2 regions of the Hydrogenophaga bisanensis genome follow, and region 1 is predicted to be linked to the other one. Evidence: riboswitches for the same ligand, from Rfam matches in the RefSeq annotation. Region 1 holds a riboswitch; the other holds the start of a gene.

Region 1 (14,668 bases):
CTACGCCCGCAGCATCGTGCAGCCCGCGGGGCGCCCAGAGGTGGACGCGGTTTACGGCATTCCCCCCACGGTGGCCATCGAACAGCGCCTGAGCCGTGGCGGTCGCAAGTCGACCGTCGGCACCACCACCGAGGTCTGGCATTTCCTGCGCCTGTTGTATGTCAAGCTGGGCATCCAGCATTGCGTGCACGACGGTGCGGCGGTGATGCCGCAAAGCCCGGACAGCATCGCGGCGGCCATCTTGCGGCGTTACGCCGGACAGCACATCGGTCTGCTGGCACCGCTGGTGGTCAACCGCAAAGGCGTGTATACCGAACTGGCTGACTGGGCGCGCCCGCGCGGCTACACGCATCTGCGGGTGGACGGCGAGTTTCTGCCCACCACCGGATTCCCGCGCATCGACCGTTTCAAGGAACACACCATTGAGCTGCCGGTGGCCGATGGGGTGGTCGATCCGGCCAACGAAGCCTGGTTGCGCACCCAGTTGGCCAAGGCCCTGGAGATCGGCAAGGGGACGGTGCACCTGCTGGCCGAAATGGATGGACTGGCCTCCGCCATGGCCGAGGGCCGCTCGACGGCCGGGCTGGGGCGGCTGGAGGTGTTTTCCACCACCCGTGCCTGCCCCGCCTGCGGCACCAGCTACCCGGAACTGGACCCGCGCCTGTTCTCCTACAACAGCAAGCACGGCTGGTGTCCCGACTGCGTGGGCACAGGCATCAAACTTTCGCGCGAACAGCGCAAGGTGCTGGACGACTCGGTGCGGGACGACAAGGAGCGCGGGCGCGAGCAGAGCTTTGCCGAGCCCGAGGTCGAGGACCTGGCCGACGAGGTCTGCCCGAGCTGCGAGGGCACCCGCCTGAACGCCCAGGCCCGGGCGGTGCGCTTCGGTGGCGTGGGCATCACCGACATCGCGCGGCTGTCGGTGAGTGAGGTGCGCCAGAAGATCCGGGCCATGATGGCCGACGGCGGCATGAGCTCACGTGAGGCCGACATCGCGCGCGACCTGCTGCCCGAGATCGAAAGCCGTCTGGCCTTCCTGGAGGAAGTGGGGCTGAGCTACCTCACGCTGGACCGTGGCGCGCCCACGCTCAGTGGCGGCGAAGCGCAGCGCATCCGGCTGGCCGCCCAACTGGGCAGCCACCTGCAGGGCGTGTGCTACGTGCTGGACGAGCCGACCATCGGCCTGCACCCGCGCGACAACCAGATCCTGCTGGACGCGCTGCACAAGCTGGGCGACATGGGCAACACCCTGGTGGTGGTGGAGCACGACGAGGACACCATCCGCCGCGCCGACCACATCATCGACATCGGCCCCAGCGCCGGCAAACGCGGCGGCCGCGTGGTGGCGCAGGGCACGGTGGCCGACCTGTCGAACAGTGAGGAGTCGCTGACCGGGCGTTACCTGCTGCACGCGATGAAGCACCCGCTGCAGCCGCGCCGGGCGGTGACCGCCGAGACCGACCAACTCGAACTGCGCGGCGCCACCCTGCACAACCTGCAACAGGTGGATGTGGACGTGCCGCTCAAGCGCCTGGTGGTGGTCACCGGCGTCAGCGGTTCGGGCAAGTCCACCCTGGCTCGCGACGTGCTGCTGACCAATGTGGCCGAAGCCGTGGCCATGCGCAGCACCTTCGCCGGCCGCCAGGCCTGGGACAACGAGGGCGCGCGCCCGGCCTGGGTCGGCTGCAGCAAGCTGCTGGGCTCCGAAGTGGTCGACCGGGTGCTTGAAGTCGACCAGACACCCATTGGCAAGACGCCACGCAGTTGCCCGGCCACCTACATCGGCTTCTGGGACACGGTGCGCAAGCTGTTCGCCGACACGCTGGAGGCCAAGGCGCGCGGCTACGGACCCGGGCGCTTCAGCTTCAACACCGGCGAAGGCCGCTGCCCGGCTTGCGAAGGGCAGGGCCTGCGCACCATCGAGATGAGCTTCCTGCCCGATGTGAAGGTGCCTTGCGAGGTCTGCCATGGCGCGCGTTTCAACCCCGAGACCCTGGCGGTCACCTGGAAGGGCAAGAACATCGGTGAGGTGCTGCAGATGGCGGTGGATGAGGCCGTGGAGTTCTTCGCGTCCATGCCGGCCATCAGCCACCCGCTGCAACTGCTCAAGGACGTGGGGCTGGGTTACCTGACGCTGGGACAGCCCTCACCCACGCTGTCCGGCGGCGAGGCGCAGCGCATCAAGCTGGTGACCGAACTGTCCAAGGTGCGCGACGAGGTCGGCCGCCGCGGCCAGAAGGCGCCGCACACGCTCTATGTGCTCGACGAACCCACGGTGGGCCTGCACATGGCCGATGTGGAAAAGCTGATCCGAGTGCTGCACCGGCTGGTGGATGGCGGCCACAGCGTGGTGGTCATCGAGCACGACCTGGACGTGATGGCCGAGGCCGACTGGATCATCGACCTGGGACCGGAAGGCGGCTCGGGCGGTGGCCGCGTCGTGGCGGCCGCAACGCCGGAAGAAGTGGTGCGCCTGGGCACGCACACCGGCCAGGTGCTGGCGCCGGTGCTGGCGCGCTGAGTGGGCCGCCCGCGTGACGGGCGGCTGTGTTCAGGGACGGCCGGCGCCCGGGACGCCCACCCGGGTGGTCCAGATGGCGGCCTCGCGAGCTGCCTGGCGTGCATGCTCGTGGAAGTCCGGCGCCACGCAGATGAACAGGGTGTGCCCGTCGGGGCCACCCAGCGTGCAGGCAAAGGCCCCTTGCTCTCCGGTCGAAATGGTCTCCAGGATCTCACCACCGGGGGCCATGCGCACCACGCGATGGCCCACCGCGTCGGCAAACCACACCGCGCCCTCGGCATCCAGTGTGGCGCCGTCCGGCGCGGCTGTCAGGGCGCCCAGCACGGTGGGGGTGTCGGTCAGGGGAGGCAATGGGCCCCAGGTGGCCCAGTCCCGGCGCGGACCCAGGCTGCCGTCGTCCCTGATGTCAAACGCCGAGATCCGGTTGCCCATGGTTTCCCCGACGATCAGCGTCCGGCCATCGGGTGTGATCATGGCGCCATTGGGAAAATACAGGCCGGTGGCGACGGTGTGAACCGTGCCATCCGGGTCGACGCGTGCCAGGCTGGCGGTCTGCGGCGTGCCACCGCCCATCAGGTCGAAGCCGAAGTTGCCCACGTAGGCCCGGCCCTGGGCGTCGACCACCATGTCGTTGGCATGTCCGCCCGCGACGGCGGACAGGTCGGCGTGCACCACCAGGCGTCCGTTGGGTTCCTGGCGCAGGACCTTGCGGTCACGCATGGACACCACCAGCAGCCGGCCGTCCGGCAACCAGCCCATGCCCGAGGGTTGCTGCGCGACATCGGCCACCTTCTCTACCTGCCCTTGCAGGTCGACACGAATGACCTGATGGGTGTAGAAGTCCGACAGCCAGAGGCGGTTGCCGTGCCAGCGGGGACTTTCAAAGAACGTGTAACCGTCCACCAGAACGGAAAACCGCGGATCGATGGCCATGATGTCTCCTGTGCTTGTGATGAAGCGGTCACGATAGACGAGGGCGTCCGGGCAACGCAAGCGCACGGCGGTGACCGCGTGTCGCTTGCGTTACGCTTGGGCCGTGCACCATCAGGTCATCCATATCCATCCAGCCGCCCCGACACAGCCAGAGGAGGGTGAGCCCTGCAACGGCTGTGGCGTGTGCTGTCTGGCCGAACCCTGTCCGCTGGGTCAGGTGATCTCAGGTCGACGCACCGGCGCCTGTGATGCCTTGCGTTGGGATGAGCGCCAGAGTCTGTACCGTTGCGGGGCCGTCAGCGATGCGGCCGGTGTGCTGGGGGCTCGATGGGCCTGGGCTGCGCCCCTGTTGCGTCGACTGGCGCAGCGCTGGATCGCCGCCGGTGTGGGTTGCGACGCCAGCCTGCGCAGCGAGCGGTGACAATCCCGTCATGCTGATCTGGCCCCTTCCTGCCTTGCTGTCCTGGGCGCTGGCCTGGGCCTGTTTTCTGGGCCTGCGCGCCGCGGGCCTGGGTCTGCTCCCGGCGTTCCTGCTGGCCCTGCTGGTGGGCGGCGCGCTGGCCTGGACCGGCCGCACGCCCTGGCGCCGTCTGTTCATGCTGGCCGGTTTCCCTCTGTCGGTGTTGGCCAGTGGCGCCGCCGGGGCTCTGCCTGCCTGGGTCTGGCTGCTGCCCCTGCTGTTGCTGCTGGCCTTGTATCCCCTGGGCAGCTGGGGCGATGCTCCGCTGTTTCCGACCCCTTCCGCCGCGTTGGACGGGTTGGCCGGTGCGGCCCCCTTGCGGGTCGGTGCGGTGGTGGTGGATGCCGGCTGCGGCCTGGGTGCCGGTCTGACCGCCCTGCACCAGCAATACCCGCAGGCGCAACTGCTGGGTTGGGAGTGGAGCTGGCCACTGGCTCTGTGGTGCCAGCTGCGCTGCCGTTTTGCCCGGGTGCGTCGGGCCGACATCTGGGCGCAGGACTGGTCCGCCTGTGACATGGTTTACCTCTTCCAGCGGCCTGAGAGCATGCCGCGTGCCATGGAGAAGGCGGCGGCCGAGCTCAGGCCGGGGGCCTGGCTGGTCAGCCTGGAGTTCGCCGCACCAGATTTCAAGCCGACCGCCCGCCTCGAAACCGTGCCGGGCAAACCGGTATGGCTGTACCAGTCACCCCTGCGGCGGCGCTGAACAACCCACCCTGCGTCACCGGCGGTGTTGCGCTGCATCAAGACACCGAACCGGGCAGGGTATTAACATCGTCGCATCCTGATATTCAGATGCAAGGTGCCTTCATGGACTGGACGGCTTGGATCGAGCAATGGGGCGAACCGGCCGTGCTGGCCGTCGCCGGTCTGGCGGTGGGGGTGGGCTTCGGCTTCTTCGCCCAGCGATCCCGTTTTTGCCTGCGTGCGGCCGTCATCGAGTTCTGGCACGGCCAGTTTGGCGAGAAGCTGGCGGTCTGGTTGCTGGCGTTCGCCACTTCGGTGGTCGCCGTGCAACTGTTCATCGTGGCGGGCTGGCTGGACATCAGCACTGCCCGTCAGATCGCTGCCCGCGGCAGCCTTTCCGGTGCCCTCCTGGGCGGGCTGATCTTCGGCGTCGGCATGGTCATGACCCGTGGTTGTGCCAGCCGCCTGCTGGTGCTGTCGGCCAACGGCAACCTCCGGGCCCTGCTGTCGGGTCTCATCTTTGCGGTGGTCGCGCAGGCGTCGCTGGGCGGCGTACTGGCGCCCTTGCGTGAAACGATGGCCAGCTGGTGGGTGGTCGATGGCGGACCTTCGCGCAGCCTGCTGGCTCTGGTGGGCGGGCGCCCCATGGACGGGCTGGCCTTTGGCGCGGTGTGGATGGTCACCGCCGGCTTCTTTGCATATTACAGCGGCTGGGGTTTCTGGAAGTGGGCCGGCGGCATCGGTACCGGGTTGATGGTGGCGCTGGCCTGGGCCGGCACCTACCAGGTCATGAGCCACTCTTTCGAGCCGGTGCAGATCCAGGGGCTGACCTTCAGCGGGCCGTCGGCCGAGTGGCTGATGCGGGTGCTGGCCGAACCCGGCGAACCCTGGACTTTCGGCCTGGGCCTGATGCCTGGCGTGTTCCTGGGTTCGCTGGTGGGCGCCCTGGTCGGGCGGGACTGGAAGCTCGAAGGTTTTGGCGGCGGATATACCATGCCGCGCTACATCATCGGTGCGATCCTGATGGGGTTCGGTTCCATGCTGGCCGGAGGGTGTGCCGTGGGCGCCGGCATGACCGGCGGCGCCATCTTTGCCGTGACCGCCTGGCTCACGCTGGTGGGCATGTGGATCGGCGGCGGTGTGGCTGACCGTGTGCTGGACGGTGCCCACAAGACGGCGCCGGCGCCTGTGCCCGCTGTAGGCGAAACGCCGACGGCGGTCAGCGCACCCAGTGCCGCGCCCTGAGGCTTTACGTGGGCGGTTCGTTCAGCGCGGTTCGCGGCGCAACAGCCACACGCCCAGCATCGCGGTGAACAGCAGCAGGGCCGGGAAGCCCAGGGCCGGTGACCACTGCAGCGCCACACCACCCAGGGCTGGTGCCAGCACGCCGCCGGCGGTGTAGGACAGCACCAGCACCGCGGTGCTGTTGACCAGCGTGATGCCTTCCTCGCGCGAGCCGATGTCGATCATCGCCAGGGTATAGAGGCAACCGCCGGCGCCACCCCAGACGAAGGCCACTGGCGCCGCCAGCCACGGTGTTCCCGCCACGAAGGGAATGACCAGGGTGGCCATCAGGGTGATGATCGCGCAGAGCCGCATGAGCAGCAGTCGCGCATGGGCCTCGTTGCCCCAGCGCCCTTGGGGGTGGTGGGCCATGCGATCGGCCAGCATGCCTGCAGGCAACATCATCAGCGCGCTGCCCAGGCCGCTGGCGGACACCAGCAGCGCCGCCACGGCGCTGCCCAGCCCCAGCGCCAGCCCGTACAGGGGCAGGATGGACGTCAGCCCGCTTTCGAAGAAACCGCCGATGAACCCCACCGCCATGATCAGCGGATGGGCCTTCAGCGCCTGCCAGACGCCACGCCAGCCGACCGACGCGCTGTGCTGGTCCCCGGCGCCGGGCAGTCGAGGGATGAGGGCGGTCCACAGCAGGCCCGCCAGCAGCCAGCCAAAAGCGATCCACAAGGCCGCATCGCCGGTGGAACCCACGGCGGCCAGCAGCGCAGGACCGATCACGAACGTGGCGCCCACCATGGTCTCGAACAGACCCACCATCTGTCCGCGCCGGTGCGCCGGCGCGAACTCGGCCACGATGGCCTCGGCCAGCACCCAGCGGAGCCCGCCCGCCATGCCGGCGATCAGGTTCAGCAGAAACCAGGTCGGCAGGTGATCGGTCAGTCCAAAGCCGGCAGCGGTGACCACCGGTACGGCCGCCGACAGCCAGAGGGTGGGGCGACGCCCGAACTGCTGGGTGACCGCCGACGCCAGCGGGGTGACCAGGAAGATGCCCACCCAGCCGGTGGCCGCAAAGAGGCCGGCCAGGGCGGTGGATACGCCTGCGTCCTTGAGCCGCAGCAGCAGCAGGGGCGTGAGCATGAACACGCCCACCAGTTCACAGAAGGTCGCGCCGAAAATCGCGGCCAGCCCCCGTCCCGCGTGGGGCGCAGGCGCCGGCACCGTGACACGACCGGCCTCTGGCTGTCCGGGCGGGCTCATCGCGACTCCAGCAGCGCCTGTGCCAGCTCGGCAAAACCCGCACCGCGTTCGCGGTGGGTCACGTAGCGGGGCCGGTGTGACAGCTGGTCCCAGAAGCGGCGGATGTTGGCGACACCGACGGTGTGCACGCAGTGCCCGAACATGCGGGCGTCGTTGGTGGAGTCGCCCACATACACCCACCGGTCGAGTTCGGCGTCCAGGTCGATGCCCATGCGTTCGCGCAGGATCCAGCGGGCACCGACCAGCTTGTCGTGGTCGCCGATCCAGCCGTTGATGTGGATCGAGCTCACGGTGGCCCGCAAACCCCCGGCGGTCATGATGGCCACCACGGCCTCGATCTCGGCGGCCGACAGGTGGTGGAACTCGCTGTGGTCGATGGCGATGTCGGTTTCGCGTCCAGGGCTGTCGGTGGCCAGCCGGGCCTGTGGTACCCGGCGCAGCACCTCCTGCGCCACGGCCTGCAACCGCCGGAAGTGGTCGGCGCGGGTGGCTGCGTTCTGCAGCCAGTCCTTGGCCAGTTGTCCATTCGCATCGCGCCACAGGGCGACGGCACCGTTTTCCGCGACGATGGCCTGCACCGGCCAGTCCAGGGCGAAGGGTTCGCTCCAGCCGGCCGGCCGGCCCGTGATGGCAAAGACCGGCAGACCGGCGTCCTGCAGGCGCTGCAGCGCATCGCGGGCCTCGATGGACAGGGCGCCGTCGGTGGTCAGGGTGTCGTCGATGTCGGTGAGCACGCCGCGGATGCGTGCACGTTCGGCCGGTGGCCAGCTTTCCAGGGGTGTCATGATCAGAGGGGCAGGGTCGCTCAGGACCGTTGGTCGCCCGAGCATGCCATAACCCTCCAGTCGACCTCGGCTTGGCCGAAATCAGTTTGGGCGGAAAACTGGCCTTGGGCTAGAATCCAGCCCATCCGAGGAGCGTTGCAGCGTCCCCACCGCAGGTTTGCGGCCGCGGGGCGTGAGGCTCGGACCCTTCTTCGCAACGACGCTCATCCACTGTACGAGTGAGGTGAGCCCGATTCCCCCCGTCAGTGGTTTTCTCAAAACGTCGCTTTTGGAGCAAAACCTATGAACGCACGCATTCCCGCCGTCGCCACCGACTGCGTCATCGCCGACATCGGCCTGGCCGACTGGGGCCGCAAAGAGATCAAGATCGCCGAGACCGAGATGCCCGGCCTGATGGCCATCCGCGAAGAGTACGCGGCCAAGCAGCCCCTCAAGGGCGCGCGCATCACCGGCTCGCTGCACATGACCATCCAGACGGCCGTGCTGATCGAGACCCTCCAGGCGCTGGGCGCCCAGGTGCGCTGGGCTTCGTGCAATATCTTCTCCACCCAGGACCACGCCGCTGCTGCCATTGCTGCCGCCGGCACCCCGGTGTTCGCCGTCAAGGGCGAGTCCCTGACGGACTACTGGGATTACACCCACCGCATCTTCGAATTCGGCGCCAAGGGCAGCGAAGGCGAAGGCCCGAACATGATCCTGGACGACGGCGGCGATGCCACGCTGCTGATGCACCTGGGCAAGCAGGCCGAGACCAACCCCGCCGTGCTGGCCAACCCCGGCAGCGAGGAAGAGCGCGTCCTGTTCGCCGCCATCAAGGCCAAGCTGGCCGAGGACAGCACCTGGTACAGCCGCAAGAGCGCGCAGATCATCGGCGTGACCGAAGAGACCACCACCGGCGTGCACCGCCTCAAGGAAATGTCGGCCAAGGGCACGCTGATGTTCCGCGCCATCAACGTCAACGACTCGGTCACCAAGAGCAAGTTCGACAACCTCTACGGCTGCCGCGAATCGCTGGTCGACGGCATCAAGCGCGCCACAGACGTGATGATCGCCGGCAAGGTCGCCGTGGTGGCCGGCTACGGTGACGTGGGCAAGGGCTCGGCCCAGGCACTGCGCGCCCTGAGCGCCCAGGTGTGGGTGACCGAGATCGATCCGATCAACGCCCTGCAGGCGGCCATGGAAGGCTACCGCGTGGTGACCATGGACGACGCCTGCAGCCAGGCCGACATCTTCGTCACCGCCACCGGCAACAAGAACGTGATCACCTATGACCACATGGCGAAGATGAAGGACGAGGCCATCGTCTGCAACATCGGCCACTTCGACAACGAGATTGACGTTGCCTCGCTGGAGGCCAAGTGCCAGTGGGAAGAGATCAAGCCGCAGGTTGACCACGTCATCTTCCCCGATGGCAAGAAGATCATCCTGCTGGCCAAGGGCCGACTGGTGAACCTGGGTTGCGCCACCGGCCACCCCAGCTTCGTGATGAGCTCCTCGTTCGCCAACCAGACCATTGCCCAGATCGAGCTGTTCTGTCACCCCGACGGCTACGACGCCGGCAAGGTGTACGTGCTGCCCAAGCACCTGGACGAGAAGGTGGCCCGCCTGCACCTGAAGAAGGTCGGCGCCAAGCTGACCGAGCTGAGCGACGAACAGGCCGCCTACATCGGTGTGCCGAAGCAGGGTCCGTACAAGCCCGACACGTATCGGTATTGATCCCCCCGCGCCGCCTGCGGCGTCACCCCCCAGGGGGCGGCGCTGGCGGCCCGGCGGAGCCGGTTCCGCGGCGCCCTGGACGCTCGCGGCCTTCGGACCGCTCGTTTCGCTCCGGCGACCTTGCTTCGTTCTTTATGCGTGCTGACCAATTGCTCGTTGAGCGGGGCCTTGCGGCTTCGCGTTCTCAGGCCCAGCGGCTGATTGCGGCGGGTGTGCGCTGGCGGTTGCCGGGTGGCGACTGGAAGCTGGTCACCAAGAACGGCGAGGAGCTGCGTGAGACGGTGGAGTTCGAGTTGCAGGATTCGTCGGAGACACGGTTCGTGTCGCGCGGCGGTCTGAAGCTCGACGCCGCGCTCACCCACTGCGGCCTGGATGTGACCGGCCTGCGCTGCCTCGATGTGGGGCAGAGCAGCGGTGGTTTCACCGACTGCCTGTTGCAGCGCGCCGCGGCGCAGGTGGTGGGGGTGGACGTGGGGCAGGGGCAGTTGCACCCGCGGCTGCGCAGCGACCCGCGGGTGGTCTGTATCGAGCACCTGAACGCGCGTGAGCTGACGGCGCAGCGGCTGCTGGACGCCGGGGGCGCCGCAGCGGCAGCGCCGTTCGACCTGATCGTCGGCGACCTGTCCTTCATTTCGCAGACGCTGGTGTGGCCGGCCATCGCGCCGCTGCTCAAGGCGTCTGGCCATGGTCTGCTGATGCTGGTCAAGCCGCAGTTCGAGCTGCAGCCCGAACACATTGGCAAGGGCGGGCTGGTGAAGGACGCCGCGAGTTACCCGCTCGTGCAAGAGCGCATCGCGCAGGCCTGCCAGGACAACGGCCTGCGCCTGTGCGACTATTTCGACAGTGCCATCACCGGTGGTGATGGCAACCGGGAGTTTTTTGTATGGGCCTACCCCTGAGTTTCGAATTCTTTCCACCCAAGACGCCCGAGGGTGTCGATAAGTTGCGCCAGGTGCGGCAGGATTTGTACGCGCTCAAGCCCGAGTTCTGCTCGGTGACCTATGGCGCCGGCGGCTCCACGCAGGATGGCACGCTGCAGACTGTGCAGGCCATCCTGGACGAGGGCCAGCAGGGGGCCTCGCACTTCACCTGCGTCGGTGCCTCGCGCGAATCGGTGCGCGAGAAGCTGGCCATGTTCAAGGCCATGGGCGTGCGCCGTCTGGTGGCGTTGCGTGGTGACCTGCCCAGCGGCTACGGCAGCATGGGCGAGTTCCGCTATGCGGCGGACCTGGTGGCCTTCATCCGGGCCGAGACAGGTGACCATTTCCACCTGGAGGTAGCGGCCTATCCCGAGATGCACCCGCAGGCCCGATCGCCCGAGGCGGACGTGCAGGCCTATGTCGCCAAGGTCAAGGCCGGCGCCAGCTCGGCCATCACGCAGTTCTTCTTCAACACCGACGCCTACTTCCGCTTCGTGGACGACGCGCACAAGCTCGGCGCCTATGTGCCGGTGGTGCCAGGCATCATGCCCATCATCAACTCGAGCGGCATTCTGAGGTTTGCCGACAGCTGTGGCGCCGAGGTACCGCGCTGGATCCGCCTGCGCCTGCAGGCCTTTGGGGATGACGCCGCGTCGATCAAGGCCTTCGGTCTGGACGTGGTCACCGACCTGTGTGACCAGTTGCGCAACGCCGGGGTCCCGGCGCTGCATTTCTACACCATGAACCAGAGCGCCGCGACCCTGGAAATCGTGCGCCGCCTGCAGGGTTGACCCATGTCAGGGTCTGTCCGTCGCGCTCTGATCCTCTTGACGCTGGCGGTCCTGGCGGGATGCGCCAGTGGGCCCGACCGCGGTGGCGATGCGGTGGTTGTGCTGGCCTCCTGGTACGGGCAGGAGCTTCATGGCAGGCGCACTGCCAGCGGCGAACGCTTCGACATGAACGAGCTGACGGCCGCCCACCGGCAACTGCCCTTCGGCACACGCTTGCGGGTGCGCAGCCTCGATACGGGGCGGGAGGTGGTGGTCCGCATCAACGACCGGGGACCGGTCAAGCGCGAGCGAGAAATTGATCTCAGCGCCGCAGCGGCGCGCGCCCTGGGCATCCAGCATCTGGGTGTGGCGCGCGTACAGTTGTCCCGAGAGTGATTTGCGGCACCCGCCGCGCAACCCGAGGAGGAAACCGATGAAGCTTGAAACCCTCGCCGTGCACGGCGGCTATACCCCCGATCCCACCACCAAGGCCGTGGCGGTGCCGATCTACCAGACGGTGGCCTACGCCTTCGACAACACCCAGCATGGTGCCGATCTGTTCGACCTGAAGGTGGCGGGCAACATCTACAGCCGCATCATGAACCCCACCAACGGGGTGCTCGAAGCCCGCATCGCGGCGTTGGAAGGGGGTATCGGCGCGCTGGCCGTGGCTTCGGGCATGGCGGCCATCACCTATGCCATCCAGACCATCGCTGAAGCGGGCGACAACATCGTCTCGGCCTCCACGCTCTACGGTGGCACCTACAACCTGTTCGCGCACACCTTCCCGCAGCAGGGCATCACGGTGCGCTTTGCCGACCCGCGCGACCCGGCCGCGTTCGCCGCACTGATCGACGAGCGCACCAAAGCCATCTACTGCGAATCGGTGGGCAACCCGCTGGGCAACGTGACCGACATCGGCGCGCTGGCGAAGGTGGCGCATGCGGCCGGCGTGCCGCTGATCGTGGACAACACCGTGCCCAGCCCCTACCTGTGCCGCCCGTTCGAGCACGGTGCCGACATCGTGGTGCACTCGCTGACCAAGTATCTGGGCGGTCACGGCACCAGCATCGGTGGTGCCATCGTCGACTCCGGCAAGTTCCCCTGGGCTGAGCACAAGGCGCGCTTCAAGCGACTGAACGAACCCGACGTGAGCTATCACGGCGTGGTCTACACCGAGGCTCTGGGCCCGGCCGCCTACATCGCGCGGGCCCGCGTGGTGCCGCTGCGCAACATGGGTGCGGCACTGTCTCCCATGAATGCGTTCCAGATCCTGCAGGGCATCGAGACGCTGGCGCTGCGCATGGACCGCATCTGCGAGAACGCCGTGAAGGTGGCACAGCACCTGAAAAACCACCCCAAGGTGGGCTGGGTCAACTACGCCGGCCTGCCCGACCACCGGGATCACGGACTGGTCAAGCAGTACATGGGCGGTCGCGCGTCGGGCATCATCAGCTTCGGCCTCAAGGCGGACGACACCATCGCGGCCGGTGCACGTTTTCAGGACGCGTTGCAGCTGTTCACGCGTCTGGTCAACATCGGCGATGCCAAGTCGCTCGCGTGCCATCCTGCGTCCACCACGCACCGCCAGCTCAACCCGGACGAGCTGAAGAAGGCGGGCGTCAGCACCGACATGGTCCGCCTGTCGATCGGCATCGAACACATCGACGACCTGATCGCTGACCTGGACCAGGCACTCGGCGCCGTCTGACCGCGCTCAGGATCCCGGCCGGGCCTCTGCCGGGATCCAGCGCAGCGGGCCATACCAGGCCCGGCTGCGTACCCCGGTGTTGTTGCTGTCGGTCATCAGGGCGATGCCCTCCAGCCGCTCCGGGGCTTTGCCGAAGGCCAGCCGGTAGTCGGCGGCCACGTCCCTTTCCAGATCGACCCAGTGCCCCAGGCCCTGCGGGCCGCTTTGCACCACCAGCTTGCGGATGCGGTCGCTGCGGCGATGCGGGATCACCGTGCCGACCGGACGCACCGGATCCCAGACATAGATCAGCGTCGCATAGGGCAGTGGCTCACCGGTCACCAACTGCATCAGGTCGGAGAGCCGCTGATCCCTGGCAGAGAAACGGCCGCGGTCACCACCGAACTGCAGGATTACCCTGACCACCGCATCATCCGCACCGGTATCCGCGACGTCGGCTTCGGCGTTGAGCTGTTCGGCAAACCACGAGAAGCGCAGGACACCGATCTGCGGGGCGTCGGCGGCCAGCCGCAGACGCATCAGGCTGTCGCCGCCATCACTGTCGGCTTGCAGCGCCGGCCTGCCCTGGTGCGTGGTGACCGTGTAGCGGGTGGGCGTGCGGTTGCCGAACTTCTGGTGGAACCAGGCCTGCTCCTGATCCGTCTCCGGCAATGTGGTTGCCTCTGCCCAGGGTGAAGGGTCCACCAGTTCCGTGGAATGGGGCGACCATGCGGCACACGCGCCCAGCAGGACGGCAGTCAACGGCAACAGGGCCAGCCGGACGACGCGAGCTGCCCACCCTTGAGATGTGACATTCATGGTGTCAATGTTAGAGGATGTGCCATCCCCGGTGACCGACACCCAACGGGATCACCGCTCGTCGTAACTCACCACCAGTTTGTCGGTGGTGGGTCTTGCCTGACAGCTCAGCACAAAACCCTTCTCGGTCTCCCAGGGCTCCAGGGTGAAGTTCTTGTCCATGGTCACCGCGCCGTCCATCACCTTGGCGCGGCAGGTGCAGCACACCCCGCCCTTGCACGACCAGGGCAGGTCCAGGCCAGCGTTGAGGGCCACATCCAGCACGTGCTCGTCCTTGTTCATCCACAGTTGGTGGGGTTTGCCGTCGACCACCACGGTCAGCGCCACCTCGCCACTTTCGCGCACCGCGGGATGGCCCAGTACAGCCGCCTGGCGCTGGCCTGCGGGCAGGGCTTCGAGGGTCGGCGAGGTGAAGCGTTCGGTGTGGATGCGGTCGGGCCGCACACCCGCCTCCAGCAGCGCTTTCTCGGTGCTCTCGATCATGGCCTCGGGGCCGCAGATGAAGACCTCGTCCATGCTGGCCACGGGCAGCAGGGCGCTGATGATGTCGCGCACCTTGTCGCCGTCGATGCGGCCTTCGAGCAGCGGCACTTCCAGGGCCTGGCGGGAGAGTACGTGGATCAGCGTGAGCCGGTCCGGGTAGCGGTCCTTGAGGTCCTGCAGGTCCTCGTTGAACATGACGCTGGCCATGCGGCGGTTGCCGTAGACCAGGGTGAACTTGGCCTCGGGCGACTCTTCCAGCGTGGTGGTCATGATCGACAGGATGGGGGTGATGCCCGATCCGGCCGCGAAACCGACGCGGTGAATGGCGCGCGGCTTGTGGATGGTGAAGCGGCCGTCCGGTGGCATCACGCGCAGCCTGTCGCCGGCCTTG
Region 2 (14,668 bases), on a different contig from region 1:
ATGGTTCCTCACTCAGGCAATGCCACCCCAAGGTGCGGACCCCTTCGGCCCGCGTTTCTCAGAGCAGCTCTTTGGGAATGTTGCCACCGTTGGCGGCGATGTGGCCCAGCACATTCTTGTGCAGCCACATGTTCATCCTGGCCGAGTCGCTCATCAGTTCATCAGGGCAGTACAACTCCTTGGCCAGCTCCTTGCGCGCAGCCAGGCTGCTGTCCAGGCCCAGCAGCTTGAGCAGGTCGACGATGGACGTCTTCCAGTTGAGCTTCTCGGGATGCTTGGCCGCCTTTTCGGCCAGCAGGGTCATGACGTCGACCATGGCGATGGGTTGCACCACCGGTTCGGCCGGTGCTGCCGCGACCGCCGCGGGCGCAGGCGCTGCCGGGGCCACGGCCGCAGGCGGCGTGATCACCGGCGCCGCCGCCGCTTCCTTCATGCCCAGCTTCTCCAGGATGTTGCTGAAAAATCCCATGGTGCTCTCCTCCGGTTGCGTTGGTTGACAAAGCGGCACTGCCCGGACGCCCCGGTCAGCACGGATGCAGCTTACCCCCAACCCACGACAAAGACATTACTTTTTGTGCACTGTCTTCCGAGCCCGTTATCGGGTGTGCGCAAATGCCGGTCCCTGTCAGGTCAGCGCCTCATCCAGGAGTTCCACCCAGTGACGCACCGGGGTATCGGTGCCGCTTTGCAGGTGCGTGATGCATCCGATGTTGGCACTGGCAATCACCGCCGGTTGCAGTTCGCTCAGGTGGCCGAGCTTGCGATCACGCAGCTGATAGGCCAGCTCTGGGTTGAGTACCGAGTAAGTGCCGGCCGAACCGCAGCACAGGTGCGATTCGTTGCGCGCCACCTGCACCGTGAAACCCAGCGCCGCCAGGTGCGTCTCGACGCCGCCCTTGAGCTTCTGCCCGTGCTGCAGCGTGCAGGGCGGATGAAAGCCGATGACTTTCCTGGTGTCGGGCTTGGCAGCCAGCTTGGGCTGGAGCACCGGCACCAGCGCTGGCAGCAACTCGCTGAGGTCACGGGTCAGTTCGCTGATGCGCGCCGCCTTGGCGGCGTACGCCGGGTCGTCACGCAGGATATGGCCGTATTCCTTGACCGTGACGCCGCACCCCGAGGCGTTCATCACGATGGCCTCCACCCCTTGCTCCACGTGCGGCCACCAGGCGTCGATGTTGGCGCGCATCTGCGCCGTGCCGCCGTCCTGGTCATTCAGGTGGAACTTGACCGCGCCGCAACAGCCCGCCTCGGGCGCCACCACGGTCTGGATGCCGGCGGCGTCGAGCACGCGCGCGGTGGCGGTGTTGATGTTGGGCATCATGGCCGGCTGCACGCAGCCCGCGAGCATCAGCACCTTGCGCGCATGCGTGGCCGTCGGCCAGCGGCCGGCGTCCTGCCTGGCGGGCACCTTGTTCTTCAGCGTCTCGGGCAGCAGACCACGCACCAGCTGGCCCAGCTTCATGGCCGGGCCGAAGGCGGGCGAGGTCAGGCCTTCCTTGAGCAGCCAGCGCACAGCCTTCTCTCCCGCCGGGCGAGGCACCTTGGCGTCCACGATCTTGCGGCCGATGTCGACCAGGTGGCCATAGTCCACCCCGCTGGGGCAGGTGCTCTCACAGTTGCGGCAGGTCAGGCAGCGGTCCAGGTGCATCTGGGTGGCGCGCGTGGGCTCGGCGCCTTCGAGCACCTGCTTCATCAGGTAGATGCGCCCTCGCGGACCATCCAGCTCGTCGCCGAGCAGCTGGTAGGTCGGGCAGGTGGCGGTGCAGAAGCCGCAGTGCACGCACTTGCGCAGGATGGCCTCGGCGGCGATGCCGTCGGCGGTGCCTTTGAATTCGGGGGCGAGGTTGGTTTGCATGACTTATCCCATCCGGCCCGGGTTGAACAAACCCTGCGGGTCGAAGGCTTCGCGCAGGCGGCGGGTGATGGCCTGCAGGGCAGGACTTTCGGTGTCGAAGCGGCGCACACCAGGCGCGCCATCGGCGCCGGGCCGGAACAGGGTGGCGTGGCCCTGGACCGCCGCGGCCGCCGCACGGACGGCTGTGGCGGCGCTGGCCGGGGCCCAGAGCCAGCGCTGGGCGCCTTGCCATTCCACCAGCTGCGGGTACGGCAGCTCCAGCACCGGCGCGGTCTGTGGCACCGACAGGCGCCAGAGGCACAGGTCGGGTGCCGCCGGCCGGAAAAACGGCAAGGCATGGTCGCGACAGGCGTCCCAGTCCGCCGCGGCCTGGGTGTTGTCCATGCGCTGGCCCCCCGCCACCTCACGCAGCATGCGTTCGCCAGCGGCCTCGACCGCCGCCACCGCGCCGCGCAGGCGCACAAACAGCAGCTCGGGCGCATCCGGCGCCGTCTCGTCGCGTACCCAGCAGGAGGCGTTCAGCGGCAGGGGCTGACCACCCCAACGGTGCAACTGCTCCAGCGCCTCATGCTGGCCCAGACGGAAGACCAGCGTGGCCTCGGCCGGTGCCACAGGCAGCACCTTGAGCGAGAGGTGAGTGATCACCCCCAGTGTCCCCATGGAACCCGCCAGGGCACGGCTGATGTCGTAGCCGGCCACGTTCTTCATCACCTGGCCGCCGAAGGTCAGCCAGTGGCCCTGGCCATCCACAAACTGGGCGCCGAGCACAAAATCCCGCACGCCACCCACCGTGGCGCGTGCCGGACCGGCAAGACCCGAAGCCACCACCCCTCCAATGGTCGAGCCGGTCCCCAGACGCGGGGGATCGAAAGGCAGATGCTGGCCCTTCTGCGCCAGCGCAGCCTGCACCTCGGCCAGCGGCGTGCCGGCCCGCACGGTGATGACCAGCTCGGTCGGTTCGTGACTGACAATGCCCGTCCACTCACGGACGTCCAGCGGACGCCCCGACGTCGCCTCGCCATAGAAGTTCTTGGTACCGCCGCCGGTGATGCGCAACGGCGTCCGGTCGGCCATGGCCGCGCGCACCTGGTCGATCAGACCCTGGGGGGAATCGTTCGTGGGGATGTCGCTCATGGCCGTGATGGTAGCGACCGGGCCCGCCCGCGCCGTTGAATTTTTTGCACGCCGCGCTGCAATCGCGGCCGCCTGCCCGTCGAGAGCGCTCTGCCCGAGGCTGCGGGTCAGCGGGTAAACCCGAGGCAGGCGCCGGCATTCGGGCGTCCTCGGCACTCCCGCCGCAAACGCTTCTCCCGTGCCGCCTTTGTCTCGCCGCTGCCACTGTCCAGAAACTTCACGCGTGCGGCCTCGCGCGGGGCGGCCTCACGCGCCTTGGCGCTGCCCGCCCAGGCCGGCATGGCCAGCGACGCGACCAGCGCCAGAACAATCCAATGCCGGTCGCGTGTGGTCATGGCTCTTCTCCTCCCGGTCTTTCTTCCCCTGTTGGCCGCCGATGCTAGCGGGGGATGGCCCATCTCGCCTCCCCCGCGTGGGGGACAAAAAAAGACCCCGCGTGCCTTTCGGCAACGCGGGGTGAACATCCAAAGGAGACTCTCAGAGACAGCGTGGCAGCATCATTCCTCTCGGCGTGCTGCTCACCACGCGGGTTGCGGCATCAACGGTTGTAGGCCGTCTCGCCGTGCGAGCTGATGTCCAGACCTTCGCGCTCGGCTTCTTCACTCACGCGCAGACCCAGCACCATGTCGACAATCTTGTAGACGATGAACGCCACCACCGCCGACCAGACCATGGTGATGACCACACCTTCGGCCTGCACCAGCAGCTGGCTGCCGATGGAGTAGCCGTCGGCCTTGACGCCACCCAGGGAAGCGGCCGAGAACACACCGGTCAGCAGGGCACCGACGATGCCACCGACGCCGTGCACGCCGAACACGTCCAGCGAGTCGTCGGCACCGAGCATCTTCTTGAGACCGGTGACGCCCCACAGGCACAGGAAGCCGGAGACCAGACCGATGACGATGGCGCCCATGGGGCCGACGGTACCGCAGGCCGGGGTGATGGCCACCAGACCGGCGACAGCACCGGAGGCCGCACCCAGCATCGAGGCCTTGCCCTTGGACAGGGACTCGCCAATGCACCAGGCCAGCACAGCGGCCGCGGTGGCCACCAGGGTGTTGATGAACGCCAGGGTCGTGCCGCCGTTGGCTTCCAGGTTGGAGCCGGCGTTGAAACCGAACCAGCCCACCCACAGCAGGGAAGCCCCCACCATAGTCAGGGTCAGGCTGTGCGGGGCCATGGCTTCCTTGCCGTAGCCAATGCGCTTGCCCACCACATAGGCACCCACCAGACCGGCCATGGCCGCATTGATGTGCACCACGGTGCCGCCGGCGAAGTCCAGCGCGCCCTTGTCGAACAGGTAGCCGCCAGCGCCCCAGACCATGTGGGCGATCGGCAGGTAGCTGAAGGTGAACCACAGGGCGCAGAAGAGCAGCACGGCGCTGAACTTGATGCGCTCGGCGAACGAGCCCACGATCAGCGCGCAGGTGATGCCGGCAAACGTGGCCTGGAAGGCGATGAAGATGTACTCGGGAATCATCACGCCGGGGGTGAAGGTCGCTGCCAGCGACTCCGGCGTCACGCCCGCCAGGAACACCTTGTCCAGGCCGCCGATGATCAGGCCCTCGCCGCCGAACGCCACGCTGTAGCCATAGACGGCCCACAGCACGGAGATCAGCGAGAAGACGACCATGACCTGCATCAGCACCGACAGCATGTTCTTGCTGCGCACCAGGCCACCGTAGAACAGGGCCAGACCGGGGATGACCATCAGGATCACCAGGATGGTGGAAATCATCATCCAGGTCACATCACCCTTGTCGACGGTTTCCTTGACAGGGGCTTCGGCAGCAGCGGCCTCGGCGGGCGCAGCGGCAGGTTCAGCAGCGGGTGCCGCCACGGCGGCGGGAGCGGCCGAGGCGTCCGCAGGCGCAGCAGCAGCGGCCGGCGCCTCGGTGGTGGTCTGGGCAACCGCGTTCAGGCCACCAAAGGCCAGTCCCAGTCCCAGGAGCAGTGAAGCAATGAGCTTTTTCATGTCCGTGATCTTTCTTGTGACGGGGTCGTGATCAGAGGGCTTCCTTGCCGGTTTCACCGGTGCGGATGCGGACGACCTGTTCCAGGGGAGAGACGAAGATCTTGCCGTCGCCGATCTTGCCGGTGCGGGCAGCGCCTTCGATGGCTTCGATGACCCGGTCGACGAGCTCGTCGGCCACGGCCGCCTCGATCTTGACCTTGGGCAGGAAGTCGACGACGTATTCGGCGCCGCGATAGAGCTCGGTATGGCCCTTCTGGCGACCGAAGCCCTTGACCTCGGTGACGGTGATGCCTTGAACGCCCATGCCGGAGAGTGCTTCGCGCACTTCGTCCAGCTTGAACGGCTTGATGATGGCGGAGACCATTTTCATGTGCTGTTCCCTCTTGTCGATGGTTGCGGTTCAGGCGGTGAGGCCGGCCGCGGGGCTGAGATTCATGGCAGCGCCCCTGAGGACGACGGCCACCTTGGATGCGACGGTGTTCATGGGCACTCCAATGTTTCGAAACGTTCGCCCCAAGGGTCTAGCAGGGAACGTGCCAGGCCACCTCCACCTCGGATGCTCTCCAGCACCGGCACTGTCGTGGAAATGCCGCTTTTCCCTCGCCTGAGGGTGCGTGCGCGGTGGACCGCGTGCCATGATCCCCAGCCCGGCGGCCGTTCAGAAGCCCCGGCATGCACAAAACAGGTGCAACAAGGTCGTCCAGCCAGCCATGGCCGACAAATGCACCGAAACAGGGAAGGAATACACCATGAGTCTGTCCTTGGTGCACAGCCGTGCACTGCAGGGTCTTCAGGCGCGCCCGGTGCAGGTGGAAGTGCACCTGGCCAACGGCCTGCCCAGCTTCACGCTGGTCGGTCTGGTCGACACCGAGGTCAAGGAGGCGCGCGAACGGGTCCGCTCGGCCATCGCCAACGCCGGACTGGAGTTCCCCAGCAACAAGCGCATCACTGTCAACCTGGCTCCCGCCGACCTGCCCAAGGATTCGGGCCGCTTCGACTTGCCGATTGCCTTGGGCATCCTGGCGGCCAGCGGCCAGGTGGATGCCGCCAAGCTCAAGGGGTGGGAATTCGCCGGCGAACTGTCGCTGGGCGGCGAGCTGCGCCCGGTGCGCGGGGCCCTAGCCATGAGCCTGGCCTTGCACAGCGGGTCCGCCGGCGATCAGGCCCCCGCGCGGCTGGTGCTGCCACCGGACAGCGCCGAGGAAGCCGCCCTCGTGCCCATGGCGCAGGTCTACCGGGCCAGGCACCTGCTGGACGTGGTGCAGCGATTTCTGCCCGAGCGGGCGGGTGAGCCACTGCCCGAGCCCATCGACGATGGGGGCTGGCTGCGGCTGGCCTCCTCGGCACTGGGTACGTCCGAACCCTACCCCGATCTGGCCGACGTGAAAGGCCAGGCGGCCGCCCGGCGCGCGCTGGAGATTGCCGCGGCCGGTGGTCACAGCCTGCTGATGATGGGACCGCCTGGCTCCGGCAAATCCATGCTGGCCCAGCGCTTTGCCGGCTTGCTGCCCCCGCTGTCCACCGACGAGGCGCTGGAGGCGGCGGCAGTGGCCTCATTGGCGGGCCGATTCCGGCTCGATCGCTGGGGGGTGCGCCCGACGGCGGCGCCGCACCACAGTGCCAGTGCGGTGGCCCTGGTGGGCGGCGGCTCTCCACCGCGACCGGGCGAGATCTCGCTGGCGCACCACGGCGTCCTGTTCCTGGACGAGTTTCCGGAGTTCGCCCGCAGCGCCCTGGAGGCTTTGCGCGAACCCCTGGAGACCGGCCACATCCGCATCTCCCGCGCCGCGATGCAGAGCGAGTTTCCGGCCCGCTTCCAGCTGATCGCCGCCATGAACCCCTGTCCCTGCGGCTACCTCGGCCATCCGACCCGTGCCTGCCGCGACACCCCCGATCAGATCGCCCGCTACCAGGGCAAGCTCAGCGGTCCCCTGCTCGACCGCATCGACCTGCATGTGGAGGTACCGGCACTGCCGCCCGACGACCTGTTGCGCGCGGTGCCGGGCGAAACCACGGCACAGGTGCGCGAACGCGTGATGCAGGCCCGCGAGCGCGCCTGCAGACGCCAGGGCGGCACCAACCAGGCGCTGGCCGGGCAGGCGCTGGACGAGCATGTGCGTGCCGATGACACGGCACTGAAGTTCCTGAACACCGCCGCGGCCCGTCTGGGCTGGAGCGCACGCAGCACCCACCGCGCCATGCGGGTGGCACGAACGATTGCCGATCTGGCGCAGGCCGACCAGGTGGGCGTGGCCCACGTGGCCGAGGCGGTGCAATACCGGCGGGTGCTGCGCTCCGGCAACTGAGCTGCCGGACTCAGACCACCCGCACCTGGTCGGTCAATTCGTTGGGGTTGGCCTGGCCTTCGGCCAGCGGGTAGTGCTGCACCAGCAGGGCCGAGACCTCTTCCAGCGCCTCGGTCAGTCCACCCTCGACATCGCCCTGACGCAGCCGGAGAGCCAGGCGGTCGACCACGGCCTGCCAGTGTTCGGGAGGCACCAGGCGGGCAATCCCCCGGTCAGCGACGATGTCGATGCGCCGTTCGGCCAGCAGCAGGTAGATGAGGACGCCGTTGTTGTGATCGGTGTCCCAGACACGCAGCTTGCCGAACCAGGCCAGCGCACGGGTGCGCACCACCTCGGGCAGCGAGGCATCGCGCCCGATGCGCCAAAGGTAGCGCTCGGGCAGGGAGCCTTCGACACACAGGCAGATTTCGCCACTGTGGCGCCGCTCGCTGGCGGCCACGCGCTGCCGCAGGCGATCGGCCATGTCCGGGGGCACGGCGCGCTGCGCCGCCCCGTCGGCCTGCCAGCGGTGCCGCCACCAGCGTGCCCAGCGGCGCCACAGGGGTTCGCGGAAATTGCCCATCTCACCAGTCTCCTGACGCACCGCCGCCACCAAAGTCGCCGCCGCCCCCCGAGGAAAATCCCCCGCCACCGGACGACCAGCCTCCTCCGCCCCCACCCCAGCTGCCCGAGGAACCACCGCCCCAATGGCCGCCCCCACGGCGACCACCAGACTGCAGCGGCAACTGCTGGACGAACAGGGACATGAACAGCCCGACCAGGCCCGCCATGATGGCCAGCCAGAGAAGACCACTGAGGGTCCAGACCAGGAAACCAGAGACACCACCGGCCGCCAGCGCGCCCAGCCGGTTACCCAGAATGCCGCGCAGCACAGCCGAGATCAGCGGCACCGCAAACAGGAACAGCAGGCCGATCTCGAACCAGTCGATGCCGCCGCCAGGGCTGGGGCGACCGGATCCGACCTCGGGCAGAGGAAGCGCCTCGCCTTCGATGCGTGCCTGCAGGTGCTCCAGACCGCCGCGAATGCCCCCTGCGATATCACCCCGTCGAAAGGCCGGCGTCACCACCTGATCGATGATGCGCTTGGCCATCACGTCGGGGATGGCGCCTTCCAGGGTCTTGGCAGGCGCGATGCGCAGGCGCCGGTCGTCCAGGGCCACCACGAACAGCAGACCATCGCCCACGTCGCGGCGGCCGATCTTCCAGGCATCGCCCAGGCGCTGGGTGTAGTCGGCAATGTCTTCGGGGGCGGTGCTGCGCACCAACAGCACCACGATCTGCGTGCCGCGCCGCTGCTCGAAGGCCTGCAGTTGCGCCTCCAGCGCGGCCACATCGCCCGCCGCCAGGGTGCCGGTCTGGTCCATGACGCGAGCGGTGAGCGCCGGCACCGGCTGCACGCCCTGCGCCAGGACCGGCACGGCCAGCGCGGTCATGAGCCACAGCAGTGCCCAGCGCCACAGGCGCAGCACCGCCGGCGCGCGCCCCATCAGCCCCATGATCGCTTACTTGGCGAAGTCGACCTTGGGCGGGGCGCTCACGGCGGCTTCATCGGCCACGGTGAAGCCAGCCTTGGGCTGGTAGCCGAAGACCATGGCGGTCAGGTTGGTGGGGAAGCTGCGGGCCAGCACGTTGTACTCCTGCACCGCCGCGATGTAGCGGTTGCGCGCCACGGTGATGCGGTTCTCGGTGCCCTCCAGTTGCACCCGCAGGTCGGCAAAGGCCTGGTTCGCCTTGAGGTTGGGGTACTGCTCGACGACCACCATCAGGCGGCTGAGGGCGCTGCCCAGTTCACCCTGGGCGGCCTGGAATTTCTGCATGGCCGCCGGGTCGGACACCATCTCGGGGGTCACCTGGATGCCGGTGGCCTTGGCGCGCGCTTCGATGACCTTGGTCAGGGTCTCCTGCTCGAAATTGGCTTCACCCTTGACGGTGGCCACGATATTGGGAATCAGGTCGGCACGGCGCTGGTACTGGTTGAGCACCTCGGCCCAGGACGATTTGGTCTGCTCGTCCAGGCGCTGGAAATCGTTGTAACCGCAGCCGCTGAGCAGCAGGGCCAGCCACAGCGTGGCCAGCCAGGTGAACGGGCGCAGGAATGTGCGGGTCATGGTGTGTCCTCCTGGGGTGGGAATGGATAGCCCTCTGGCCTCGCAGCTTACCGCACACGTGACCTGATCGAGGATCAGTTCAGGAGGTTGGGGTCGCGACGGCTGGACTGCTCGATCTCGCGCAGACGACGGCAGACCGGGTCCTGCGCCAGGGCGGGATCCGCGCAAACCCGCGACTGGCAGACAGAGCGGCTGAAGAAGTTGCTGCTGTCGGCGCAGCGCTGCTCCACGGTGGCCACCGGTGCGGGGCGCGCCGGACTGGGCGTCGGGGCGGGAGCCGGCTCAGGTGCAGGCGGCGGTGGTGCGACGGCGGGCGCCTCGGCCACCGGCGGCGGCACGTCTTTCACCCGCGACTCAGCCCGACGGGCCTGCTCGGCCTGCAGTCGCTTGGCGGCCGCCTCGCGTTCCTGCCGGTGAAGCTCTTCGCGTTCGCGGTCTTCGCGCGCCAGGCGCTCCAGCGAGGCCTGCAGACGGGCCTCGGCGGCGGCGGTCGCCTCCTGCAGGCTCGGATGACCGGCGGGTAGAGCGCCGGTCGGTGCGGCAGATGCGTCGCCAGCCAGAGAAGGACTCAGGGCAGTGGCAGGGGATGGCACCGAAGGCCGCAGCGTCCACACGATGGCCGACACCAGGGCCACGGCCCCCACCACGCCGATGCCGATCCATCGACCAGCCGAGGAGCGGGCGGTGCTGTCGTTTCGCGAACCCTCGCGGCGCGATCGCCCCGAGCGCGAGCGGCGCGGACTGGCTGGCGCGGGAACCGGGGTCAGTGGCGCGGCACAACCCATGCAGAAGCGCGCTTTCTCGCGATTCTCTGTTCCGCAAGACCGACACACCACACCCATGAAACGCTTGCCTCCACCCAGGAACCACACCCGCAGTCCTGAGGTTGTACCAGAGCACAAGGTCGGTCGCACGGTCCACAGGACCGGCGGCAGGGAGGCAGCGCCCGGTGGCACCGAAGGCACAATGCAGCCATCGGCCATGCGCCCACCTCAGGAGACCCCATGACACTGTGCCGCCCCCGTACCCTGCTGACCTGGCTGCTCAGCGGCATGCTGGCGGCCGGCGCCAGCCCGGTGATGGCCAATGAAACCGATCAGGCTGTGGCCGCCTGCCTCAAAGCCTGGGTCACGCATCCTTTCGGTGACCGGCCGTCCTACCGGGTGCTGGGTACGTCGGTCAAGGTGTTTGGCATCGGATCGTCCAGCGCCGACACGGAGAAAACCACCAGCCCCGCTCTGGTGGTGGTGAACCCCGGGGTCAACGTGATGGGCGGCAGCGTGATCGAGCTGCTCAACCCCAACGGCTGGTATTGCCTGCGCAGCACCGTCAGTGTGATGGGCGGCATGACCATCCGCCTGGCCTGTGGCGCCCAGCTGGCCTCGCTCTCGGGCACCGCCACGGTGATGGGCAACAACGCCGATCAGAAAGGGGTGACCGTGATGGGCTCCACCACGGTCGAACGCGTGGGTTGCCCCGAAGGCAACCGCATCTGAGCGCGGCCTGCGGGCTGGCCGTCAGAGGTTGGGCCCCAGCCAGCGCCTGAGTTCGTTGGCATCCACGCCGCTGCGCGCGGCCAGGTCGGCCACCTGGTCTTCACCGATCTTGCCGACGTTGAAGTAGGTGCTGTCCGGGTGCGCCAGATAGAAGCCGCTGACGCTGGCGGCCGGCGTCATGGCCAGGCTCTCGGTCAGGCCCATGCCGATTTCGTCGGCCTGCAGCAGCGCAAACATGGGTCGCTTGACCGAGTGGTCCGGGCAGGCCGGATAGCCCGGTGCCGGTCGGATGCCGCGGTACTGTTCCTTGATGAGCTGGTCGTTGGTGAGTTGCTCGTCGGCGGCATAGCCCCACAGGTCCTTGCGCACGCGTTCGTGCATGCACTCGGCCATGGCCTCAGCCAACCGGTCGGCCAGTGACTTGAACAGGATGGCGTTGTAGTCGTCGTGCGCGGCCAGGAACTGCGCTTCCTTCTTCTCGGCGCCGATGCCGGCGGTGACGGCGAACACCCCCACGTAATCCGGCGTGCCCGCGGGCGCAACGAAGTCGGCCAGGCAGCGGCTGGGGCGCATCACGCCATCGATCTCCTGCTTCTCCGCCTGCTGGCGCAGCCCGTGCCAGGTCAGCAGCGGCTGCTGGCGCGACTCATCAGCGTAGAGCGCAATGTCGTCATGGTTGACGCGGTTGGCCGGGTACAGGCCGATCACCGCGTTGGCGGTCAACCAGCGGCCTTCGATGATCTTCTTGAGCATGGCCTGCGCGTCGGCGAACACCTTGCGCGCCTGTTCGCCCACCACCTCGTCATCCAGGATGGCGGGGTACGGGCCGGCCAGGTCCCAGGTCTGGAAGAACGGGCCCCAGTCGATGTACTTCGCGGCCTCGGCCAGATCGAAATTCTTGAACACGCGACGGCCAATGAACTTGGGCGGTGTCGGTGTGTAAGTGGCAAAGTCCACCGGCGTGGCGTTGGCGCGCGCCTGGTCCAGCGGCCACAGCGGCACTTGCTTCTTGTTCGCGTGCTGCTGGCGCACCTTTTCATAGTCGGCGTTGAGCTCGGCCAGGTACTGCGCGCGGCCGTCGCCGATCAGGCCCTGGGCCACGCTCACGCTGCGCGAGGCGTCGGGCACATAGACCACCGGGCCTTCGTAGTGCGGCGCGATCTTCACCGCCGTGTGCACGCGGCTGGTGGTGGCCCCGCCAATCAGCAGCGGAATCTGCTTCTCGCGGAAGTGCGGGTCCTTCTGCATCTCGGCCGCCACCACCTGCATCTCTTCCAGGCTGGGCGTGATCAGGCCGGAAAGGCCGACGATGTCGGCACCCTCTTCCTTGGCCTTGGCCAGGATGTCCTGCCAGGGCACCATCACGCCCATGTTCACCACCTCGAAGTTGTTGCACTGCAAGACCACGGTGACGATGTTCTTGCCGATGTCGTGCACGTCGCCCTTGACGGTGGCGATCACGATCTTGCCCTTGCTGCGCACATCGGCGCCGGCCGCTTCAAGCTGACGTTTCTCTTCCTCGATGTAGGGCAGCAGGTGGGCCACGGCCTGCTTCATTACGCGAGCGCTTTTCACGACCTGGGGCAGGAACATCTTGCCGGCGCCGAACAGGTCACCCACCACGTTCATACCGTCCATCAACGGGCCTTCGATCACGGCCAGCGGACGTCCGCCTTCGGCCTTGATGAGCTGCCACATTTCCTCGGTGTCTTCGCTGATGTGCTCGTTGATGCCGCGCACCAGCGCGTGCGTCAGGCGCTCACGGATCGGCAGCGCGCGCCATTCGTTCTTCTTGGAGTCGTCCTTGGCCGCGCCCTTGGCACTCTCGGCGATTTCCACCAGCCGCTCGCCAGCGTCCGGGCGCCGGTTGAGCACCACATCTTCCACCCGCTCACGCAGCTCGGGGTCCAGTTCGTCGTAGACGCCCACCATGCCGGCGTTGACAATGCCCATGTCCATGCCGGCCTGGATGGCGTGGTACAGGAACACGGTGTGGATGGCCTCACGCACCGGGTCGTTGCCGCGGAAGCTGAAGGACACGTTGGACACACCGCCTGAAACCTTGGCGCCCGGCAGGTGCTGCTTGATCCAGCGCGTGGCCTCGATGAAGTCCACCGCGTAGTTGTCGTGCTCGGCAATGCCGGTGGCGATGGCGAAGATGTTGGGGTCGAAGATGATGTCTTCGGGCGGAAAACCCACCTCGTCGACCAGGATGCGGTAGGCGCGCTCGCAGATCTCGATCTTGCGCGCGTAGGTGTCGGCCTGGCCCTGTTCATCGAAGGCCATCACCACCGTGGCAGCGCCATAGCGCTTGATCAGTTTGGCCTGGCGCTTGAACTCCTCCACGCCTTCCTTCATGGAGATGGAGTTGACCACCCCCTTGCCCTGGATGCACTGCAAGCCGGCCTCGATCACGCTCCACTTGGACGAATCGATCATGATCGGCACACGCGCGATGTCGGGCTCGCCGGCGATCAGGTTCAGGAAGCGCACCATGGCGGCCTTGCTGTCGAGCATGGCCTCGTCCATGTTGATGTCGATGATCTGCGCACCGTTTTCCACCTGCTGGCGGGCCACGGCCAGGGCGTCTTCGTAGCGTCCTTCCAGGATCATGCGGGCGAAGGCTTTGGACCCCGTGACGTTGGTGCGCTCACCCACGTTGACGAACAGGCTGTCGCGACCGATGAACAGCGGCTCCAGGCCAGACAGCAGCATGGGCGGGACGGACGCGGCGGGGGCGGACGGGGACGAGGCAACGGCAGACATGGGGCTCACCAGGAAGGGTTCAGAAACTGGTGAGCGCCGTTGGAGCCGGCGGGGCCGGCAGGGCGATGTAGGGTCGCCCGTGGTCTCAAGCCTGACGCTGGCGGGACGGCCAGCGCTGCAACGCTCCTTGAGAGGATGCGATTTTACCGTCTGCTGCCCTCCTCTGGTGCGAAGCTTGCTTGTCTCCCCACCATGACATCCGCCAATCTCCCCGTCGACTGGCACGCCCAGGAACTGCTGCTGCTGCACGAGGTGATGAAGCTCGTGGGGCGCAGCCTCTCGCCAGAGCCCGTGCTGCGCGAGATGCTGCACCTGATGAGCGAGCTGCTGGGCCTCAACCGCGGCCGCATCGTGCTGCGGGACGATGAAGACCCCCAGCAGGCCCGCATCCACCTGGCCTATGGCCTGACGGCGGCAGAGCGCCGGCGCGGCCGCTACGCGCCGGGTGAAGGCATCACCGGCCGGGTACTGGCCAGCGGCCAGGCCATCATCGTGCAGGACATCGACGCCGACCCGCTGTTCCTGTTCCGCAGCGTTCGGCGCGAACAGTTGCCCGAGGACACCGTGGCCTTCCTGGCCCTGCCGATCGAGGTGGACGGCCGCGTGGCCGGGGTGCTGGCCTGCCACCGCATCCGCAGCCGGCGCCGGCGTCTGACCGATGATCTGGCCGTGCTGCGCACCCTGGCCACGCTGACCGGCCAGCTGCTGCAGCTCGAACGGCTGGTACATGCCCAGACTGCGCAGCTGCAGGCCCGCAACGCGGCGCTGACCCGCGCCCTGGACAGCGCCAGCGCCCGCTACGGACTGATCGGCCGCTCACCCGCCCTGCTGCAGGCCCTGGGCGAGCTCGAGCGCGTCTCGCAATCGCAGGCCACGGTGCTGCTGCTGGGCGAGTCGGGCACCGGCAAAGAGCTGTTCGCCCGCGCGGTGCACCTGGCCAGCGGGCGGCGCGACCAACCCTTCATCAAGGTCAACTGCTCGGCCATTCCGGACACGCTGTTCGAGTCCGAGCTGTTCGGCCACGAGCG

What was found. Region 1 has a riboswitch for S-adenosylhomocysteine ahead of ahcY (adenosylhomocysteinase). Riboswitches for the same ligand answer to the same signal wherever they lie in the genome.
Region 2: linked by a shared signal. The riboswitch ahead of metH (methionine synthase) and the one ahead of ahcY (adenosylhomocysteinase) in region 1 are both predicted to bind S-adenosylhomocysteine.

The regions. Positions count from the first base shown of each region.
Region 1 is NZ_JBHTBX010000006.1:186,034-200,701, forward strand. Features, by position in the region: gene uvrA (excinuclease ABC subunit UvrA) at 1-2,521, shown strand, start outside; gene ACFQNJ_RS10835 (SMP-30/gluconolactonase/LRE family protein) at 2,552-3,454, opposite strand; gene ACFQNJ_RS10840 (hypothetical protein) at 3,558-3,875, shown strand; gene ACFQNJ_RS10845 (class I SAM-dependent methyltransferase) at 3,886-4,617, shown strand; gene ACFQNJ_RS10850 (YeeE/YedE family protein) at 4,722-5,843, shown strand; gene ACFQNJ_RS10855 (MFS transporter) at 5,865-7,094, opposite strand; gene ACFQNJ_RS10860 (HAD-IIB family hydrolase) at 7,091-7,879, opposite strand; S-adenosyl-L-homocysteine riboswitch at 8,001-8,091, shown strand; gene ahcY (adenosylhomocysteinase) at 8,162-9,595, shown strand; gene ACFQNJ_RS10870 (TlyA family RNA methyltransferase) at 9,730-10,494, shown strand; gene metF (methylenetetrahydrofolate reductase [NAD(P)H]) at 10,479-11,306, shown strand; gene ACFQNJ_RS10880 (septal ring lytic transglycosylase RlpA family protein) at 11,310-11,681, shown strand; gene ACFQNJ_RS10885 (O-acetylhomoserine aminocarboxypropyltransferase/cysteine synthase family protein) at 11,719-12,996, shown strand; gene ACFQNJ_RS10890 (DUF3047 domain-containing protein) at 13,003-13,794, opposite strand; gene ACFQNJ_RS10895 (2Fe-2S iron-sulfur cluster-binding protein) at 13,846-14,668, opposite strand, start outside.
Region 2 is NZ_JBHTBX010000011.1:9,892-24,559, reverse strand. Features, by position in the region: gene ACFQNJ_RS15145 (CidA/LrgA family protein) at 1-2, opposite strand, end outside; gene ACFQNJ_RS15140 (DUF3597 domain-containing protein) at 59-469, opposite strand; gene glcF (glycolate oxidase subunit GlcF) at 626-1,855, opposite strand; gene glcE (glycolate oxidase subunit GlcE) at 1,859-2,989, opposite strand; gene ACFQNJ_RS15125 (hypothetical protein) at 3,097-3,324, opposite strand; gene ACFQNJ_RS15120 (ammonium transporter) at 3,528-4,964, opposite strand; gene ACFQNJ_RS15115 (P-II family nitrogen regulator) at 4,996-5,334, opposite strand; gene ACFQNJ_RS15110 (YifB family Mg chelatase-like AAA ATPase) at 5,714-7,270, shown strand; gene ACFQNJ_RS15105 (TPM domain-containing protein) at 7,281-7,832, opposite strand; gene ACFQNJ_RS15100 (TPM domain-containing protein) at 7,834-8,757, opposite strand; gene ACFQNJ_RS15095 (LemA family protein) at 8,773-9,378, opposite strand; gene ACFQNJ_RS15090 (zinc-ribbon domain-containing protein) at 9,453-10,361, opposite strand; gene ACFQNJ_RS15085 (hypothetical protein) at 10,383-10,874, shown strand; gene metH (methionine synthase) at 10,896-13,640, opposite strand; S-adenosyl-L-homocysteine riboswitch at 13,665-13,775, opposite strand; gene ACFQNJ_RS15075 (sigma-54 interaction domain-containing protein) at 13,833-14,668, shown strand, end outside.